DNA from 3 places in the Shewanella sp. BJSY2023SW005 genome. Region 1 is predicted to be linked to each of the others. Evidence: predicted binding sites of a transcription regulator. Region 1 holds the regulator's gene; each other region holds the start of a gene.

Region 1 (5,980 bases):
AGGTAACCGCGGCAAACGCCATTATGTGCGTGAAGTGTTTGAGTGTGTGCCCAGAGAGCAGGCGTTTCGCTCGGACAGTGGCAGGCAGTTGGACGATTCTGAAGCGGGCCTGGGTTAAAGGAAATAAAAAACGGAGGCGTTTGCCTCCGTTTTTTGTACGGTTTTTCTATTACTTGGTCATCCGCTTGTACTTGAGTCTGTGTGGCTCAATCACATCGGCACCGAATTGGTTTTTCAGCCAGGCCGAGTATTCTGTGTAGTTACCTTCGTAGAAGTTAACCTGCCCCTCGTCACGGTAGTCGAGGATGTGAGTACAGATACGGTCGAGGAACCAACGGTCGTGCGAGATCACCATGGCGCAGCCGGGGAATTCCAACAGCGCTTCTTCCAGTGCCCGCAGAGTTTCCACGTCCAGATCGTTGGTCGGTTCGTCGAGCAGCAACACGTTGCCGCCGGCTTGCAGCAGCTTGGCCAGATGCACCCGGTTACGTTCACCGCCGGAAAGTGAGCCGATGATCTTCTGCTGATCGCCACCACGGAAGTTGAAGCGACCGACATAGGCGCGGCTCGGGATCTCCAGATTGTTGATCCGCATTATGTCCTGACCGCCGGAAATCTCTTCCCAAACCGTGTTCTTGTCGTTCATCGAGTCACGGAACTGTTCCACAGAGGCGATTTGGACTGTATCACCTATCTCGATTTCACCGCTGTCCGGCTGCTCGGCGCCGCTGAGCATTCTGAACAGGGTCGACTTACCGGCACCGTTGGCACCGATAATACCGACTATGGCGCCCTTGGGAACGCTGAAGCTTAAGTTGTCTATCAGAATGCGGTCACCATAGCTCTTGGTGAGATTGCGCACCTCAATCACCTTGTCACCCAGGCGAGGACCGGGCGGAATAAACAGCTCATTGGTCTCGTTGCGGCGCTGATAATCTGAGCTGTTCAGCTCTTCGAAGCGGGCCATACGGGCTTTGCCCTTGGACTGACGTCCCTTGGCACCCTGACGCACCCACTCCAATTCCTTGGCAATCGTCTTCTGGCGGGCGCTTTCGCTGGCGGCTTCCTGCTTCAGACGGGCATCTTTCTGCTCCAGCCAGGAGGAGTAGTTGCCCTGCCATGGGATACCTTCACCCCGGTCCAGTTCCAGGATCCAGCCGGCGGCATTGTCGAGGAAGTAACGGTCGTGGGTAATGGCGACCACAGTGCCTGAGTATTCCTGCAGGAAGTGCTCCAGCCAAGCAACGGATTCGGCATCCAGGTGGTTGGTCGGTTCGTCCAGCAGCAGCATCTCCGGCTTTTCCAGCAGCAGACGACAGATGGCCACCCGGCGACGTTCACCCCCGGAGAGCACCTCCACCTTGGCGTCCCATTCCGGCAGACGCAGGGCGTTGGCGGCGCGCTCGAGAATGTTGTCCAGATTGTGGGCATCCTGGGCCTGAATGATGGCTTCCAGCTCGCCTTGCTCCTTGGCCAGGGCGTCGAAGTCGGCATCCGGCTCAGCATAGGCCGCATAGACTTCATCCAGACGCTTGAGGGCGTTTTTGGCTTCGCTGACGGCTTCTTCTATGGTTTCCCGTACTGTCTTGTTGGGATCAAGCTGGGGCTCCTGGGGTAGGTAACCTATCTTGAGTCCCGGCATGGGACGGGCTTCACCTTCAATTTCTGTGTCCAGACCTGCCATGATTTTCAACAGGGTGGATTTACCCGAGCCGTTGAGACCCAGGACACCAATTTTGGCGCCGGGGAAGAAACTCAATGAAATATCTTTGAGGATCTGCTTTTTGGGCGGCACTATTTTACCGACCCTCAGCATGCTGTATACAAACTGAGCCATATTGTTTCTCTGTTGTCCTGAACTGAGTTTTCCTAAACTGGCGGCAGTTTACCAATTTGACAGGGCTCCTGCCAGATGCGGCCAGATAGCGGCACCATTGTTCAGCAAATGAAACATAGTCATCTGCTGACACAAGGATTTTCATCATCCTGCGACTGGGATATTTGTCACACTCAGAGTAGAATACCGCGCAACCCTACCAATAAGATTTGCCAGCTGGAGTGACAGATGCTGAAGAAAAGTATGAACATTGCCGACTATGATCCTGAGCTGTTCAAGGCGATTGAGGATGAAACCCGTCGTCAGGAAGAGCACATTGAGCTGATCGCCTCCGAAAACTACACCAGCCCCAGAGTCATGGAAGCCCAGGGCTCACAACTGACCAACAAGTATGCCGAAGGTTATCCAGGCAAGCGTTACTACGGTGGTTGTGAGTATGTCGATGTGGTGGAGACTCTGGCAATTGAGCGTGCCAAGCAGCTGTTTGGCGCTACTTACGCCAACGTTCAGCCACACTCAGGTTCACAGGCCAACAGCGCGGTTTATATGGCGTTGCTGCAACCCGGCGATACCGTACTGGGGATGAACCTGGCTCACGGTGGTCACTTGACCCACGGCTCTCCGGTTAACTTTTCCGGCAAGCTGTATAACATCATTCCTTACGGTATCGACGAGTCCGGCAAGATTGACTACAGCGAACTCGAAACGCTGGCGCTGGAACACAAGCCCAAGATGATCATCGGCGGCTTCTCGGCCTACTCAGGCATAGTTGACTGGGCCAAGCTGCGCGAAATCGCCGACAAAATTGGCGCTTACCTGTTTGTCGATATGGCCCACGTGGCCGGTCTTATCGCTGCCGGTGTTTATCCTAACCCTGTGCCGCACGCCCACGTGGTGACTTCGACCACTCACAAGACACTGGCCGGTCCCCGCGGTGGTGTGATTCTGTCGGCTGCCGACGATGAAGATCTGTACAAGAAGCTGAATTCCGCGGTATTCCCGGGCGGTCAGGGTGGTCCTCTGATGCACGTTATCGCCGGTAAAGCCGTGGCCTTCAAAGAAGCACTGGAGCCGGAATTCAAAACCTATCAGCAGCAGGTGGTTAATAACGCCAAGGCCATGGTTGAGGTGTTCCTCGAACGCGGTTACAAGATAGTTTCCGGCGGTACCAGCAACCATCTGATGCTGGTGGACCTGATTGGCCGTGAGCTGACCGGTAAAGAAGCCGACGCCGCTCTGGGCCGTGCCAATATCACAGTCAACAAGAACTCAGTGCCTAATGATCCCCGCTCACCCTTTGTGACCTCCGGGGTGCGTATCGGTACTCCGGCCATCACTCGCCGCGGTTTCAAGGAAGCCGAAGCCCGTGAACTGACCGGCTGGATCTGTGATGTGCTCGACAATGCTCACGATGACGCCGTTATCGAGCGAGTGAAGGGCCAGGTGCTGGAACTGTGCGCTCGCTTCCCTGTTTACGGTTAACCTTTTCAAGGGAATAGGATAAACTTCGATGGCCGCTGAATTCAGCGGCCATTTTTGTTTCTGCCATTTAGCAGCAGCCGCTGCCGGCAACTGAGCACCAGGAGGCATAATGCATTGTCCATTTTGCAGTGCGACGGATACCAAGGTGATAGATTCCAGGCTGGTGGCAGACGGTCATCAGGTGCGCCGTCGCCGGGAATGTACTCTGTGTCATGAACGCTTTACCACCTTTGAAGGTGCCGAGCTTGTCATGCCCAGAGTGATCAAGCGCGATGGCAGCAGGCAACCGTTCGATGAGGACAAGCTGCGCGGCGGTATGCTGCGCGCCGCCGAGAAACGTCCGGTTTCCATGGATAAGATTGAAGAGGCGATCAGCAAGATCAAGTCCACCCTCAGAGCCACAGGCGAGCGGGAAGTGACCTCGGAAATGATCGGCAATCTGATGATGGATCATCTTATTGAGCTGGATAAGGTGGCCTATATTCGCTTTGCCTCTGTGTATCGTGCCTTTGAAGATGTGTCAGAGTTTGGTGAAGCGATTGCCAAGCTGGAGAAAAAATAGGCTGTCAGTCACAGCCAACTGTTAAGTAACGGAAACCCCCATGTGGTCCAATACTGATATCGCCATGATGAGCCGCGCCATAATGCTGGCTCGCCGTGGCCGTTATACAACCCGCCCCAACCCCAATGTCGGCTGCGTCATCATAGATGCCGGTGGCAAGATTGTCGGCGAAGGCTGGCACCAGCGTGCCGGTGAGCCCCATGCCGAAGTACATGCCCTGAAAATGGCCGCTGACAAGGCCCGCGGTGCTACTGCCTATGTCACCCTCGAACCTTGCAGTCACTATGGTCGCACGCCGCCCTGTGCCGAAGCCTTAATTAAACATGGCCTCAAGCGGGTGGTGGTGGCAATGACAGATCCCAACCCTCAGGTGGCCGGCCAAGGTATCGGCATGCTGCAGGAAGCTGGGATCCAGGTGCAGAGCGGTCTCTTGGCCGAGCAGGCCAGAGAGTTGAATCCGGGCTTTTTATCGCGAATGGAGCGAAATCGCCCTTGGGTCACCCTCAAACTGGCGGCGAGTCTCGATGGCAAGACGGCACTGGCCAACGGTGAGTCCAAATGGATAACCGGCCCCGAGGCGCGCCGCGACGTGCAAAGGCTCAGAGCCCGCAGTTGCGCTCTGCTCACCGGCATTGAAACCGTATTGGCCGATGACCCTTCCCTGAATGTCCGGCACGCTGAGCTTGGCAGCCTGGGTGAAACCCTCAGCGAGCAACAGCTTATTCAACCGCTGCGAGTGATACTCGACAGCAACTGCCGTATGCCGCTCGATGCCAGGCTGTTGCAAATTGCCAGCCCGGTGCTCTTGGTCAGCTGCCGTCCCTATGAGGATGAATTCCTAGCCGCTTTGCCGCCTTATGTCACCACTTTGGTGCTGGCCGGTGAAGACAACAGAGTCGATATCGCGGCGTTGCTGCAACACCTGAGCCAGAGCTGTAATGCGGTGTTGGTCGAGGCCGGGGCAACGCTTTGCGGCGCCTTTATTAGTGCCGGGTTGGCCGATGAACTGCTGCTTTATCAAGCCCCGAAACTGCTTGGCGCCGCTGGCCGAAACCTGCTGGCCTTGCCAAACTATCAGCAGATAGCCGATACCCCGGCGATACGGGTAACAGATCAACGTAAGCTTGGCAATGATACCCGGCTTACTCTCAAGATAGGTGATTGAATGTTTACCGGAATAATTGAAGCTGTCGGTACAATACGGGCACTGGAGCGCCGTGGTGATGATATTCGTCTGACTGTGGCCAGCGGCAAGTTGGATCTCAGTGATGTGCGTCTGGGCGATAGCATTGCCACCAACGGCGTGTGTCTGACCGTGGTTGAACGCCTGGCGGAGGGTTATGTGGCCGATGTTTCGGCCGAAACTGTCAGTCTCACCGGCTTTGACCGCTACAGCGTCGGCACCAAAGTCAACCTGGAAAAGGCGGTCACGCCAAACACCCGCTTGGGTGGGCACTTGGTCAGTGGCCATGTGGATGGTATGGCGCGGGTCATCAGTGTGACTCCAAGGGGCAAGGCGCTGGAGTTTTGGCTCGAGGCACCCGCTGAGCTGGCCCGTTACATTGCCCATAAAGGCTCCATTACCGTCGATGGCGTCAGCCTCACGGTTAACGAAGTGGATGGCCGCAATTTCCGTCTCACCATAGTGCCGCATACCGCCAGTGAAACCACTCTGCTTGAGCTGCGCCCCGGCGATAAGGTCAATCTGGAGGTGGATCAGATAGCCCGCTATCTTGAGCGTCTGATGCAGCACAAAGAGGAAGCGCAGCCGAGCGAAGGTGTCACCCTGGCTATGCTCGCCAAGGCCGGCTTCATGCGCTAGATGTGCGCCAGCCCACTGGTTATCGCGCGCTAACAGGTTAGAATTCATTGATTACACAGAACAAGAGATAAAGGTCTTACAATGGCGCTACACAGTATCGAAGAGATCATCGAGGATATTCGTCAGGGCAAAATGGTTATCCTGATGGACGATGAGGACAGAGAAAATGAGGGCGACCTCATCATGGCGGCGGAGAAAGTTACCCCGGAAGCGATCAACTTCATGGCTCGCTTCGGCCGTGGTCTTATCTGCCAAACCATGACCAAGGCTCGCTGCC
Region 2 (5,980 bases), on a different contig from region 1:
GCAGTTCAAACACGGTTCTGCGAGTCACCACTTCACGGCGGTGCAGAATAAAGGCTTCCAGCATCTCCTTAAGGTTAAACAACTTGGGCTGACCATTGGTCAGGGCCACCATGTTGATACCAAAAGAGGTTTGCATCTGGGTCTGGGCATAGAGGTTGTTGAGCACCACCTCGGCCACTTCGCCGCGCTTGACCTCAACGACAATACGCATACCGTCTTTATCAGACTCATCGCGCAGGCCGCTGATGCCTTCAATTTTCTTGTCTTTTACCAGCTCGGCAATCTTTTCAATCAGACGAGCCTTGTTCACCTGGTATGGGATCTCGGTAACAATGATCCGCTCGCGGCCATTGTCTTCGGTTTCCACCTCGGCACGGGCGCGCATAATCGCCTTGCCGCGACCGGTACGGTACGCTTCCTCTATGCCTTTCTTGCCATTGATAATAGCGGCAGTCGGGAAATCCGGGCCCGGGATATAATCCATCAGCTGTTCGATAGACAGCTCAGGCTCTTCGATAAGTGCCAAACAGCCTTTAACCACTTCGGTCAGGTTGTGCGGCGGAATATTGGTGGCCATACCCACGGCAATACCGGAGGAGCCGTTGACCAGCAGGTTGGGGATCCGGGTCGGCAACACGGCCGGGATCATTTCGGTGCCGTCGTAGTTGGGGACATAATCGACGGTTTCTTTCTCAAGGTCAGCCAGCAGTTGATGCGCCAGCTTTTCCATACGAATTTCGGTATAACGCATGGCCGCCGCGGCATCGCCGTCGATGGAACCGAAGTTACCTTGGCCATCCACCAAGGTGTAACGCAGTGAGAAAGGCTGTGCCATCCGCACTATGGTGTCGTATACGGCGCTATCACCATGAGGGTGATACTTACCTATCACGTCACCGACAACACGTGCCGACTTCTTATAGGGTTTATTCCAATCGTTTTTCAGCTCGTTCATCGCAAAGAGTACGCGGCGATGCACCGGCTTGAGGCCGTCGCGTACGTCTGGCAATGCCCGCCCGACGATAACGCTCATGGCGTAATCCAGATAGGAGTTCTTTAGTTCGTCTTCAATATTTATTGGCGAAATTGATAAAGCCAGATCAGTCATAAACTGCTCGATCCCCTTAAATTAGCTGACAACTTGTAATCCGTGTCATTGTCGAGCCCAACAAACGTGATTTGGCATTCTAACACAGTTATTTAATGTCGGAAGTCCTTAAAGCCGCCTTTGCAGCCAAAAACGCCAAGGGCATGATACAAGTCGCGAGCGGGGGCAGATATCACCGTCATAGACATGAGTTCCGTTGCTGTTTTTATCATCAAAAACCGAATCTTGCCGATATTTTGTGCAGCTTTTGGCCTTTAGTGCTATCGATCACATTGAGGCGCCAATTTATGCTGCCCTTCCCTATGGCTTATATGGTTATAATGGGCACATCTTTATTATTGCTGTTTCAGGTCTGAATATGTCTTCTCAACCCAATGTCGACCCTCAGGAAATTGCCAAGTTTGAAAGTATGGCCGCCAGTTGGTGGGATCCTGCCGGTGAATTCAAGCCACTGCATGAACTCAACCCCCTGCGCCTTAATTATATAGACGCTCAATCCGGCGGTATCTTTGACAAGCAGGTACTGGATGTCGGCTGCGGCGGTGGCATTCTGTCCGAGAGCATGGCCCGCATTGGCGCCAAGGTCACCGGGTTGGATATGGGCTTTGAGCCGTTGGAAGTCGCCAGGCTGCATGCACTGGAAGCCGGCGTCAGCATAGACTACCTGCAGGAAACCGCCGAAGTGCATGCCCAGAATCATCAGGGGCATTACGACACTGTTACCTGTATGGAGATGCTCGAGCATGTACCGGATCCGCAATCTGTGATCCAGGCTTGTTGCGATATGGTCAAGCCCGGAGGTTGGGTGTTCTTCTCCACCATTAACCGCAACATCATGTCCTGGGTGCAAACCATACTCGGTGCCGAGTATGTGCTGAAAATGCTGCCGGCAGGTACCCATGACCACAGTAAGTTTATCCGCCCATCCGAATTAATTGCCATGGCAGAAAACACCGAACTATTGTGCCGTGACGCGCTGGGCATCAAATACAACCCCTTGAGTGGCGTATTCAGTTACACCAAGAGCGTTGAAGTCAACTATATGATTGCCTGCCAACGCCAGGACTGATGCCATGACGCCTAAGCTGCCGTTTCAAGGGATTCTGTTCGACTTGGACGGGACTCTGGTGGATACCGCCGAGGACCTGACCGAAGCACTGGCCTTGGCCCTTGCATCCCATGGGGTATCGATAGAGGATAAGCGCAAACTTCTTCGCACTCTGGCCTCTCACGGCTCGCTTGCCATGGTGCAAGCCGCCGTGCCCCAAGCCTCAGCCGAGGAACAGGAGCATCTCCGGCAAGCGATGCTCAGGGAATATGATGCGGTTAACGGCCAAAAAGCCTGTTTGTTTGAAGGCATAGAAGCCTTGCTGGACAGTGCCCTATCAAGAGCCTTACCGCTGGGGATTGTCACCAATAAACCGGCGCGTTTTACCCGGCCCTTGTTAGAGCGCATGGGGCTGCTTAAGCGCTTTGATGCTGTGGTCAGTGCCGATACAACCCTCTATCGTAAGCCCCACCCAGCCCCTATGTTGCTGGCTGCTCAGCAGCTTAACTGCGCTCCCGAACGTATTCTCTATCTTGGCGATGCCGAGCGCGACATAGCAGCGGCGCAGGCGGTGAATATGCCCTCTGCCATCGCCATGTGGGGATATCTGGCGGCCGAGGATAAACCGGCGGAATGGGGCGCCGATTGGCAGTTAAATCATCCACAGGCAGTGATGTCGCTGCCATTGTGGTAACAAGGTAAGACAAGCACTAAATTGGCACTGTTTTCCTGAGTAGACAAGACCTTAAAGAAAGTCGCAGTCCGGATGCTGCTTTAACCGACCGGATCTGCGCGGGATCGCGGATCGCTGCTTATTTTAGCAGTCGATCACCTTGAGTGAGATCGCTTGAATTTTGACCATGACGACTGTGCGCCAGCAATGATGCCGCTTTGCGGAATCGGCCAGTCAATATCCTCAAGATATCCACAAGATATACCCAAAACTCAGGCTTGCAAAAAGTGCCATACCTCACTATCTTGTTATCCAAGATATAGAAAAACACCATATCTTGTGTATCGGTAGCAATCAGACATACTAGTCTTGCACTGGAAACTCCCGGTTAACAGAGCCCTCTCGGGCCGCCGTCGTTAACTGTTCGGTTGATTGTTTTACAAGGGAAGGTTTAATGACGCCGTCGCGTCATTTCACAGATATTACAACCAAGGCCTATCTTCAATGAATAGCACTATGACAGTTACCAAACGCAGTGGCGCACGCGAGACGATAGATCTCGATAAGATCCACCGCGTTATCACCTGGGCAGCTAAAGGATTAAACAACGTCTCGGTTTCCGAGGTGGAGTTGCGTTCTCACCTGCAGTTTTTCGATGGCATCCCCACCGAGGCCATCCATGAAACCATTATCAAGGCTGCCGCCGACCTGATCTCTCCCGACTCTCCGGACTATCAGTTCCTGGCCGCTCGCCTTGCTGTTTTTCATTTGCGTAAGAAGGCCTTTGGTCAGTTTGAGCCGCCAAAACTGTACGATCATGTCAGCAAGTTGGTCGCCATGGGCAAGTACGACAAGCATGTGCTGGAAGACTACAGCCGTGAAGAACTGGATGTGCTCGACAGCTATATCGACCATTGGCGCGATATGAACTTCTCCTATGCCGCCGTCAAACAGCTGGAAGGCAAGTATCTGGTACAAAACCGTGTGACTCATGAAGTCTACGAAAGTGCCCAGTTCCTCTATATTCTGGTGGCCGCTTGCCTGTTTGCCCGTTATCCGAAGGAAACCCGGCTGCAGTATGTCAAAGACTTCTATGATGCGGTTTCTACCTTCAAGATCTCTTTGCCGACCCCTATCATGTCCGGCGTGCGTACGCCGACCCGTCAGTTCAGCTCTTGCGTGTTGATCGAGTGTGACGACAGCCTGGACTCCATCAATGCCACGGCCTCTTCCATCGTCAAGTATGTCAGTCAGAGAGCCGGTATCGGTGTGAATGCCGGCCGCATTCGCGCTCTGGGAAGCCCTATTCGTGGTGGTGAAGCCTTCCACACAGGTTGTTTGCCTTTCTACAAGTATTTCCAGACTGCGGTGAAATCCTGCTCCCAGGGCGGCGTTCGCGGCGGTGCTGCAACTCTGTTCTACCCTATCTGGCACCTGGAAGTTGAATCGCTGCTGGTACTGAAAAATAACCGTGGTGTTGAAGACAACCGTATCCGTCACCTGGACTACGGCGTACAGATCAACAAGCTGATGTATCAGCGGATGATTAAAGGTGAGAACATCACCCTGTTCAGCCCATCGGACGTTCCCGGCTTATATGACGCCTTCTTTGCCGATCAGGACGAGTTTGAGCGCCTGTATGTGAAATATGAGCAGGACCAGAGCATTCGCAAGAAGACCCTAAAAGCGGTCGAGCTCTTCTCGCTGATGATGCAGGAGCGCGCCTCCACAGGTCGTATCTATGTGCAGAACGTGGATCACTGTAACACCCACAGTCCGTTCAACGCCGAAGTGGCCCCAGTGCGTCAGTCCAACCTGTGTCTTGAGATTGCCCTGCCAACCAAACCACTGAACAATATTGACGACCCAAATGGTGAAATCGCCCTTTGTACTCTGTCAGCGCTGAACCTGGGTGCGATAAAAGACTTGGGCGAACTGGAAGGCCTTGCCGATTTGGCTGTGCGCGCCCTGGATAACCTGCTGGACTACCAGGACTACCCTATTCCTTCTGCCAAGACGGCATCGATGAACCGCCGCACTCTGGGTATCGGGGTCATCAACTTCGCCAACTATCTTGCCAAGAACGGCGTGAAATACTCTGACGGCAGCGCCAACGGCCTGACCCACAGAACATTTGAAGCCATACAGTACTACCTGCTCAAGGCCTCGATGAATCTGGCCAAAGAACTGGGTGCCTGCCCGCTGTTCCATGAGACCACTTATTCTCAGGGGATCATGCCGGTAGATACCTACAAGCGGGATCTGGACAAGATTTGTGATGAGCCGCTGCACCTGGATTGGGATGCTCTGCGTCACGATATCAAGCAGCATGGCCTGCGTAACTCGACCCTGTCGGCACTGATGCCGTCAGAGACCTCTTCGCAGATCTCCAACGCCACCAATGGTATTGAGCCTCCACGCGGCCTTATCAGCGTCAAGGCCAGTAAAGATGGCCAGCTCAAGCAAGTGGTGCCCGATTACGAAGAACTCAAGGACAAGTACGAACTGCTGTGGCAGATGCCCGGCAACGACGGTTACCTGCAGTTGGTGGGTATTATGCAGAAGTTTGTCGATCAGGCGATTTCGGCCAATACCAACTATGACCCATCCAAGTTTGAAAGTAACAAGGTTCCGATGAAGCTGCTGCTCAAGGATCTGTTGACCGCCTACAAACTCGGGGTCAAGACCCTTTACTACCACAACACCCGTGATGGTGCTTCCGACAAATTCGATGACATTACCAGCATCGAGAAGGAAGACGACGGTTGTGCCGGCGGCGCCTGCAAGATTTAAGCAGGATTAAGTAACAAGTTCGGGGCCCAGGTGGCCCCGTTGTTTGGAAAGAGTAGATCATGGCTTATTCAATTTTTTGTCAAACCCCCAACGATGCCACCCGCGAACCTATGTTTCTCGGTCAGGCGGTTAACGTGGCCCGTTACGATCAACAGAAGTACGAAGTATTCGAGAAACTGATCGAAAAGCAGTTATCTTTCTTCTGGCGCCCGGAAGAAGTAGATGTCAGCCGCGACAAAATCGATTTCGGCGCCCTGCCGGATCATGAAAAGCATATCTTCCTCTCCAACCTCAAGTACCAAACCCTGTTGGACTCGATTCAGGGCCGCAGCCCCAATGTGGCTTTCCTGCCGCTGGT
Region 3 (5,980 bases), on a different contig from region 1:
GCGCTGGGCATGTATTTAGTCAAAGGAGTGTCGAAACAGCGGCGACTTTTGCTTAAAAAGGTCGCAAGCTCATGGCTGAAAGCCTGCCGGATAAAATCTGGAGCCGCTCAGGCTTCGGGTGTATGCTGCTTTGGCTGAATGGCATAGCTTGGAGTTTTTTAAGGAGAAAGGATGGCGCAGAGTCATAACCCTTGTATCGGTATCGCCCTCGGAAGTGGCGCCGCCAAAGGATGGGCCCACATAGGAGTGCTCAAAGGTCTGGCTGCCATGGGGGTGCATCCGGCCAAGGTGGCCGGTTCATCCATAGGTGCCCTGGTCGGTGCGGCCTATGCCAATGAACGCCTCGAAGAACTGGAAGACTGGGTGCGCAGTTTTTCCAGTTGGGACGTGTTGGGATTGATGGATATCAGTTGGGGCCGGGGCGGACTCATCAGTGGTGACAAGGTGTTCAATGCCATTCAGGACCGCATCGGCGATCTCTTGATTGAAGAGCTCAAATATCCCTTTACAGCGGTGTCGACCGACCTCTACTCAGGGCAGGAGATCTGGTTCCGTCAGGGCGACTTGCGCCAGGCCGTCAGGGCTTCCTGCTCCATGCCGGGGATCATGTCGCCGGTGCGTCAGGGCCATCGTTGGTTGGTGGATGGCGCCGTGGTGAATCCCATTCCCGTGTCTGTGGCCAGAGCCATGGGGGCCAGTTTGGTGATAGGTGTCGATCTGCATGGTCACAGGCGCGAACAGTTGCAGGTACTGCCGGTGGCACTCAACAGTGAAGAGCACTCATTACAGAACAAAGTGGTGGAGCATTCCTCCGAGAACGGTTTTATGGATCTGTTGGCCAAGGGCAAGGATTATATTTCCGGCCTGACCGACAAGTTCTCCCTCGGCAATAAGGCCGAACCCGGCATGTTGGCTGTGATGTCACAGTCGATGGATATTCTGGAGCAGCGCCACAAGCGCGCGCGCTTGATGGGGGATCCACCGGATATCTGTATCGTGCCCAAGGTGTCTGACATAGGCACCATGGAGTTTCACCGTGCCAGTGAAGCCATTGCCGCCGGTGAGAAGGCGGTGCAGCAGGCCTCGCATCTGATTGATGCGGCGTTGGGGCGTCTCTGAAACAGGCGCTTTTTTGTTAGTGCTTGGTATGGGCACACTTCCTGCATAGTCACCACATCATCAGCATCAAGGCGCTTCAAGGGCGATTTTTTGACAATTTTTATGACAATCTTGTCTTAAAAACAACCGCTTGGGCGTCGATATGACGGAAAACTGACATGCAGCCTATCCATTCCTCTGTGGATCCCAGATTGTCCGGGGTCGATGCCTATGGCGTCAACAATCGTCTTACCAGCGGCAGCGGTCTCTCGGTTGTCGACACTGAAACTGTCAATGACAGCAAGAGCCAGGGTTCAGCCTCGGCAAACATAGGGCAGGACAGCATATCCCTCTCCAACGATGGTAAAAGAGCCGCGCGGGTGCAGGAGTTGGCCAAGGAATTTTTCGGCTCAGGCCAGTTCAGCAGTGCCGATTTACCCAAGCTGCTGGCGCGCCTCGGCGACGAAGGGCTGTTGTCTGAAAGCCAGATGGCCAGATTGCAGGGCAGCGGCCTGATGGGAGTTGATACCAAGGATAACGCCAGCCTCAAGGAGTTTATTCAAGGCCAGATTGGTTTGCTCAGACAACAGGCCAGTCAAAGCCCTTTGCTCAATGCACTCAAGGGGGCGGACAGCCTGATGGGCAATATGGGGATGATGTATACCCCATCGAGCTCTTTGGCGGCCAACAAGGTGGCAGTTCAGTTGGACGCCGTGCTCAAGGGAGAAAACCAAACTGCCGAGAGCGCAGAGAACAACAGCAACAAGCTAGCGGCCAAGGCCGATTCCGCACAGCAAGATCCTCAACTGTTATCCCGGCTCAGTGGTGTCAGCGCTCTGATGCGCACCGCAGCAGCCATAGGCAGCCAGCAGCAGGGCAGTGGGCAAATCAATAGTTATCTGGCCTTGGCAAAGAGGTACTGACTAGCGGCCGTTTGGGTCTCGGTCAAGGGAAAAATCTCCACAAGTTGTGCTCGTCGGCACTAATCCCATAGTGTTGTTCATCCTCTTCAATACCATGATCCAGATCATGGTATTGAAGAGCGATTTGTCGCTTAATTCTCTACATATTGTGCTTGGTTAATAAAACACCACTATATATGGTGTTAAATAAACAACATGGAGATTAGAGAAATGCCGGTAGTGATTAAGCGGGACGGGTGCCGTACTCAGTTCGACGAAACAAGGATAAGGGATGCGGTGCTGGCAGCCTCTAGCCACTGCGGTATAGAAGATGTGGACTATGCGGCCACAGTCGCAGCGCTGGTCACCCAGGCGGTAACCGACAAGGCTGAGGTCAATATCCAGGAGTTGCAGGACAGGGTCGAAAACCTGTTGATGGAAGGGCCGTACAAGCAAGTGGCCCGTAGCTACATTGAATATCGTCACGACAGAGATATCTGCCGTGAATCCAGCAGCCGACTGAATCTGGAGATCCGCGGCCTGGTCGAGCAGAGCAACGCGACCCTGCTCAACGAAAATGCCAATAAAGACTCCAAGGTGATCCCCACCCAGAGGGATCTCCTGGCCGGTATTGTCGCCAAACATTATGCCAAACATCATATCCTGCCCAAGGATGTGGTTGCCGCCCATGAGGCCGGTGAGATCCACTATCACGATCTCGACTATTCGCCTTTCTTCCCTATGTTCAACTGTATGCTGATCGATCTCGGTGGCATGTTGACCCAAGGGTTTAAGATGGGCAATGCCGAGATTGAGACACCAAAATCCATCTCGACTGCGACCGCAGTTACCGCGCAGATCATCGCCCAGGTCGCCAGCCATATTTATGGCGGCACCACAATCAACCGCATAGATGAAGTGTTGGCCCCTTTTGTGGCCAAGAGCTACGACAAGCATTATCAAACTGCACTCAAGTGGGGGATTACCGATGCCAAGGCGTTTGCCACAGAGCAGACCAAGAAAGAGTGTCACGACGCCTTCCAGTCGCTGGAATATGAGGTCAATACCCTGCATACCGCCAATGGTCAGACGCCTTTTGTTACCTTCGGTTTCGGTTTGGGTACCAGCTGGGAGTCGAGGCTGATCCAAGAGTCTATTTTGCGGATCCGCATGGAAGGCCTTGGCAAGAACCGCAAGACAGCGGTTTTCCCCAAGTTGGTGTTTGCCATTCGTGATGGTATCAACCATAAGGCCGGCGACTGCAACTACGACATCAAGCAGTTGGCGCTCGAGTGTGCCAGCATCCGCATGTATCCGGATATTCTCAACTATGAGCAGGTGGTCAAGGTTACTGGCTCATTCAAGACTCCTATGGGTTGTCGCAGTTTCCTTGGCACCTATGAGGAAAACGGCGAGCTGCTGCATGAAGGTCGCAACAACCTAGGCGTAGTCAGCCTGAACTTGCCGAGGGTGGCGCTGGAAGCCAAGGGTGATGAAGCCGAGTTTTATCGCATTTTGGATCAAAGGCTGGAGATGGCCCGCAAGGCGCTGGATACCCGCATCGAACGTCTGGCCAACGTCAAGGCCAGAGTGGCGCCCATTCTCTATATGGAAGGGGCTTGCGGAGTGCGCCTGCGCGGTGATGATAACATTGCCGAAATCTTCAAAAACGGCCGAGCTTCCATCTCTCTGGGCTATATAGGCCTGCATGAGACAATCAATGCTCTCTATGGTACAGACACCCATGTGTTTGACGATGAAACATTGAGGCAGAAAGCAGTTGCCATAGTGGCTCACCTCAAGGCGGCTACAGTGCGCTGGAAAGAGGAAACCGGTTATGGTTTCAGCCTCTACAGTACACCGAGCGAGAGCCTGTGCAGCCGTTTTGCCAAGCTGGATGCCAAGAGCTTTGGCCTGGTTGATGGTGTTACCGACAAGGGCTATTACACCAACAGCTTCCACCTGGATGTGGAGAAGAAGGTAAATCCTTACGACAAACTCGACTTCGAACAGCCGTATCCCGAGCTCGCCAATGGTGGTTTCATCTGCTACGGCGAATACCCGAATATGCAGCACAACCTAGAAGCGCTGGAGAATGTCTGGGACTACAGCTACAGCCGGGTGCCTTACTATGGAACCAACACACCAATAGATGAGTGTTACGACTGTGGTTTTACCGGTGAGTTTATCTGTACCAGCAAGGGCTTTACCTGCCCCAAGTGTGGCAACCATGAGCCCAGTCGGGTGTCTGTGACCCGCAGGGTTTGCGGTTATCTCGGCAGCCCGGATGCCAGACCCTTCAACCATGGCAAGCAGGAAGAGGTCAAACGTCGGGTTAAGCACCTTTAACGACAAACTGTTTTATAGGCGCCCCTCGGGGCGCCTTGTGGATATAGCTATGAACTATCATCAGTATTACCCCGTGGATGTGGTCAATGGACCGGGCACCCGGGTAACCCTGTTTGTCTCCGGTTGTGAACATCAGTGCCGGGGTTGTTATAACCAGTCAACCTGGGATCCCCGCTCCGGGCATCCTTTCGACCAGGCGATGTCTGACAGGATCATTGCCGATCTCAATGACAGCCGGATCCCGAGAAGGGGCTTGTCACTTTCAGGTGGTGACCCACTGTTTCCGGGCAATCTTGACGCCATCAAGGCCTTACTGCTGCGGGTGCGGGACGAATGCCCTGGAAAGGATGTCTGGCTCTGGACTGGTTATCGTCTCGATGAACTCAGTCCGGCGCAGCGGGAATTGCTCGGGCTTATTCATGTGTTGGTGGATGGCAAATTCGTGCAGGAGCAAGCGGATCCGTCGCTGAAGTTTCGTGGTTCGGCCAACCAGGTGATACATCTGCTCAACGACCCTCAGTAAGTACAAAAGTGAAAACTGGTTAACACAATTGCTTTTCCCTGCTAAAAAACCCCGTCACCTGGGCTTGAGTTGCTGTTATACTTCTGTCCGGCACATTTACGGCAACCAGGCCGTCCATTCTCAGGGTGCCGGGATTTTGTAAGGTAACAGAATGAATTTGAAGCAGGAGCTGCAACAGCTCAACGATAAGCTGGATCAGTATCGCCGTAAATTGGCCGCCGCAGAGCAACGTGGCGATGGTCCTATCATTGCCCAGTTTCAGCGGGAAATCGCCGCCGTCAACAAGCGGATTGCAGCCATCAAGGGCCAGCAGAGTCGGCAGCTTGGCAAGCAGGGACAGTCTATTCGCGATCTGCCTTTTAGCCGCGAACTCACCAAAGCCGAACAGGCCGACATGGGCAAACTCAAGAAGTCTGTCCGGGGTTTGGTCGTTGTGCATCCCATGACAGCGCTGGGCAGAGAAATGGGTATTACTGCCGTTACCGGGTTTGCACCCAAGGCATTTTAACTGCCGCCGTGACAGCAGATAATAACCAATGAATTTACTTGGGTATTCCGGTCGGTGGTAAAAACGCATAAAATGACCGGCCTGAGTACTGAGCACGCTTCACTATTATCTTGATTTTGAGGGATGTTAACCGTCTCAGGGAATGAGAGCAGTCGTTAAGGTTAATTCATGTCTATTAAATTTATCGCCACCGCCAAATTGCCAACCCCTTGGGGGGTGTTTGCCATGCATGGTTTCGAGGATACCGAAACCGGTAAAGAGCACGTGGCGCTGACTTTTGGTGAGCTCCAAGCCGATAAACCCATGCTGGGACGGATCCATTCGGAATGTCTCACCGGAGATGCCCTGTTCAGCCTGCGCTGCGACTGCGGCTTTCAACTGCAGACCGCGATGCAAAATGTCGCCGAAGCCGGTCAGGGCTTTATTCTCTACCTGCGTCAGGAAGGTCGTGGCATAGGGCTGTTGAACAAAATTCGAGCCTACGAGTTGCAGGACGATGGCGCCAATACAGTGGAAGCCAACGAGCGTCTGGGCTTTCCGGCCGATATGCGCAAGTACGATATGATTGCGCCCATGCTGGAAAAAATTGGCGTTCACAAG

The links. The regulator NrdR, encoded in region 1, represses ribonucleotide reductase genes. The targets are predictions, from matches to a motif close to AAACACNANATNTNGTGTTT.
Region 2: the regulator NrdR is predicted to act here: its motif matches at 3,155-3,174, upstream of nrdA (class 1a ribonucleoside-diphosphate reductase subunit alpha).
Region 3: the regulator NrdR is predicted to act here: its motif matches at 2,187-2,206, upstream of nrdD (anaerobic ribonucleoside-triphosphate reductase).

Annotation. Positions count from the first base shown of each region.
Region 1 is NZ_JBKORJ010000065.1:50,637-56,616, forward strand. Features, by position in the region: gene ACMHXI_RS20835 (TapY2 family type IVa secretion system protein) at 1-118, shown strand, start outside; gene ettA (energy-dependent translational throttle protein EttA) at 170-1,837, opposite strand; gene glyA (serine hydroxymethyltransferase) at 2,066-3,319, shown strand; gene nrdR (transcriptional regulator NrdR) at 3,429-3,881, shown strand; gene ribD (bifunctional diaminohydroxyphosphoribosylaminopyrimidine deaminase/5-amino-6-(5-phosphoribosylamino)uracil reductase RibD) at 3,922-5,046, shown strand; gene ACMHXI_RS20860 (riboflavin synthase) at 5,047-5,703, shown strand; gene ribBA (bifunctional 3,4-dihydroxy-2-butanone-4-phosphate synthase/GTP cyclohydrolase II) at 5,785-5,980, shown strand, end outside.
Region 2 is NZ_JBKORJ010000020.1:255,106-261,085, forward strand. Features, by position in the region: gene gyrA (DNA topoisomerase (ATP-hydrolyzing) subunit A) at 1-1,108, opposite strand, end outside; gene ubiG (bifunctional 2-polyprenyl-6-hydroxyphenol methylase/3-demethylubiquinol 3-O-methyltransferase UbiG) at 1,467-2,177, shown strand; gene ACMHXI_RS05470 (HAD family hydrolase) at 2,182-2,850, shown strand; gene nrdA (class 1a ribonucleoside-diphosphate reductase subunit alpha) at 3,334-5,622, shown strand; gene nrdB (class Ia ribonucleoside-diphosphate reductase subunit beta) at 5,682-5,980, shown strand, end outside.
Region 3 is NZ_JBKORJ010000053.1:66,363-72,342, reverse strand. Features, by position in the region: gene rssA (patatin-like phospholipase RssA) at 172-1,119, shown strand; gene ACMHXI_RS16135 (hypothetical protein) at 1,278-2,021, shown strand; gene nrdD (anaerobic ribonucleoside-triphosphate reductase) at 2,232-4,349, shown strand; gene nrdG (anaerobic ribonucleoside-triphosphate reductase-activating protein) at 4,399-4,872, shown strand; gene ACMHXI_RS16120 (YibL family ribosome-associated protein) at 5,024-5,380, shown strand; gene ribA (GTP cyclohydrolase II) at 5,549-5,980, shown strand, end outside.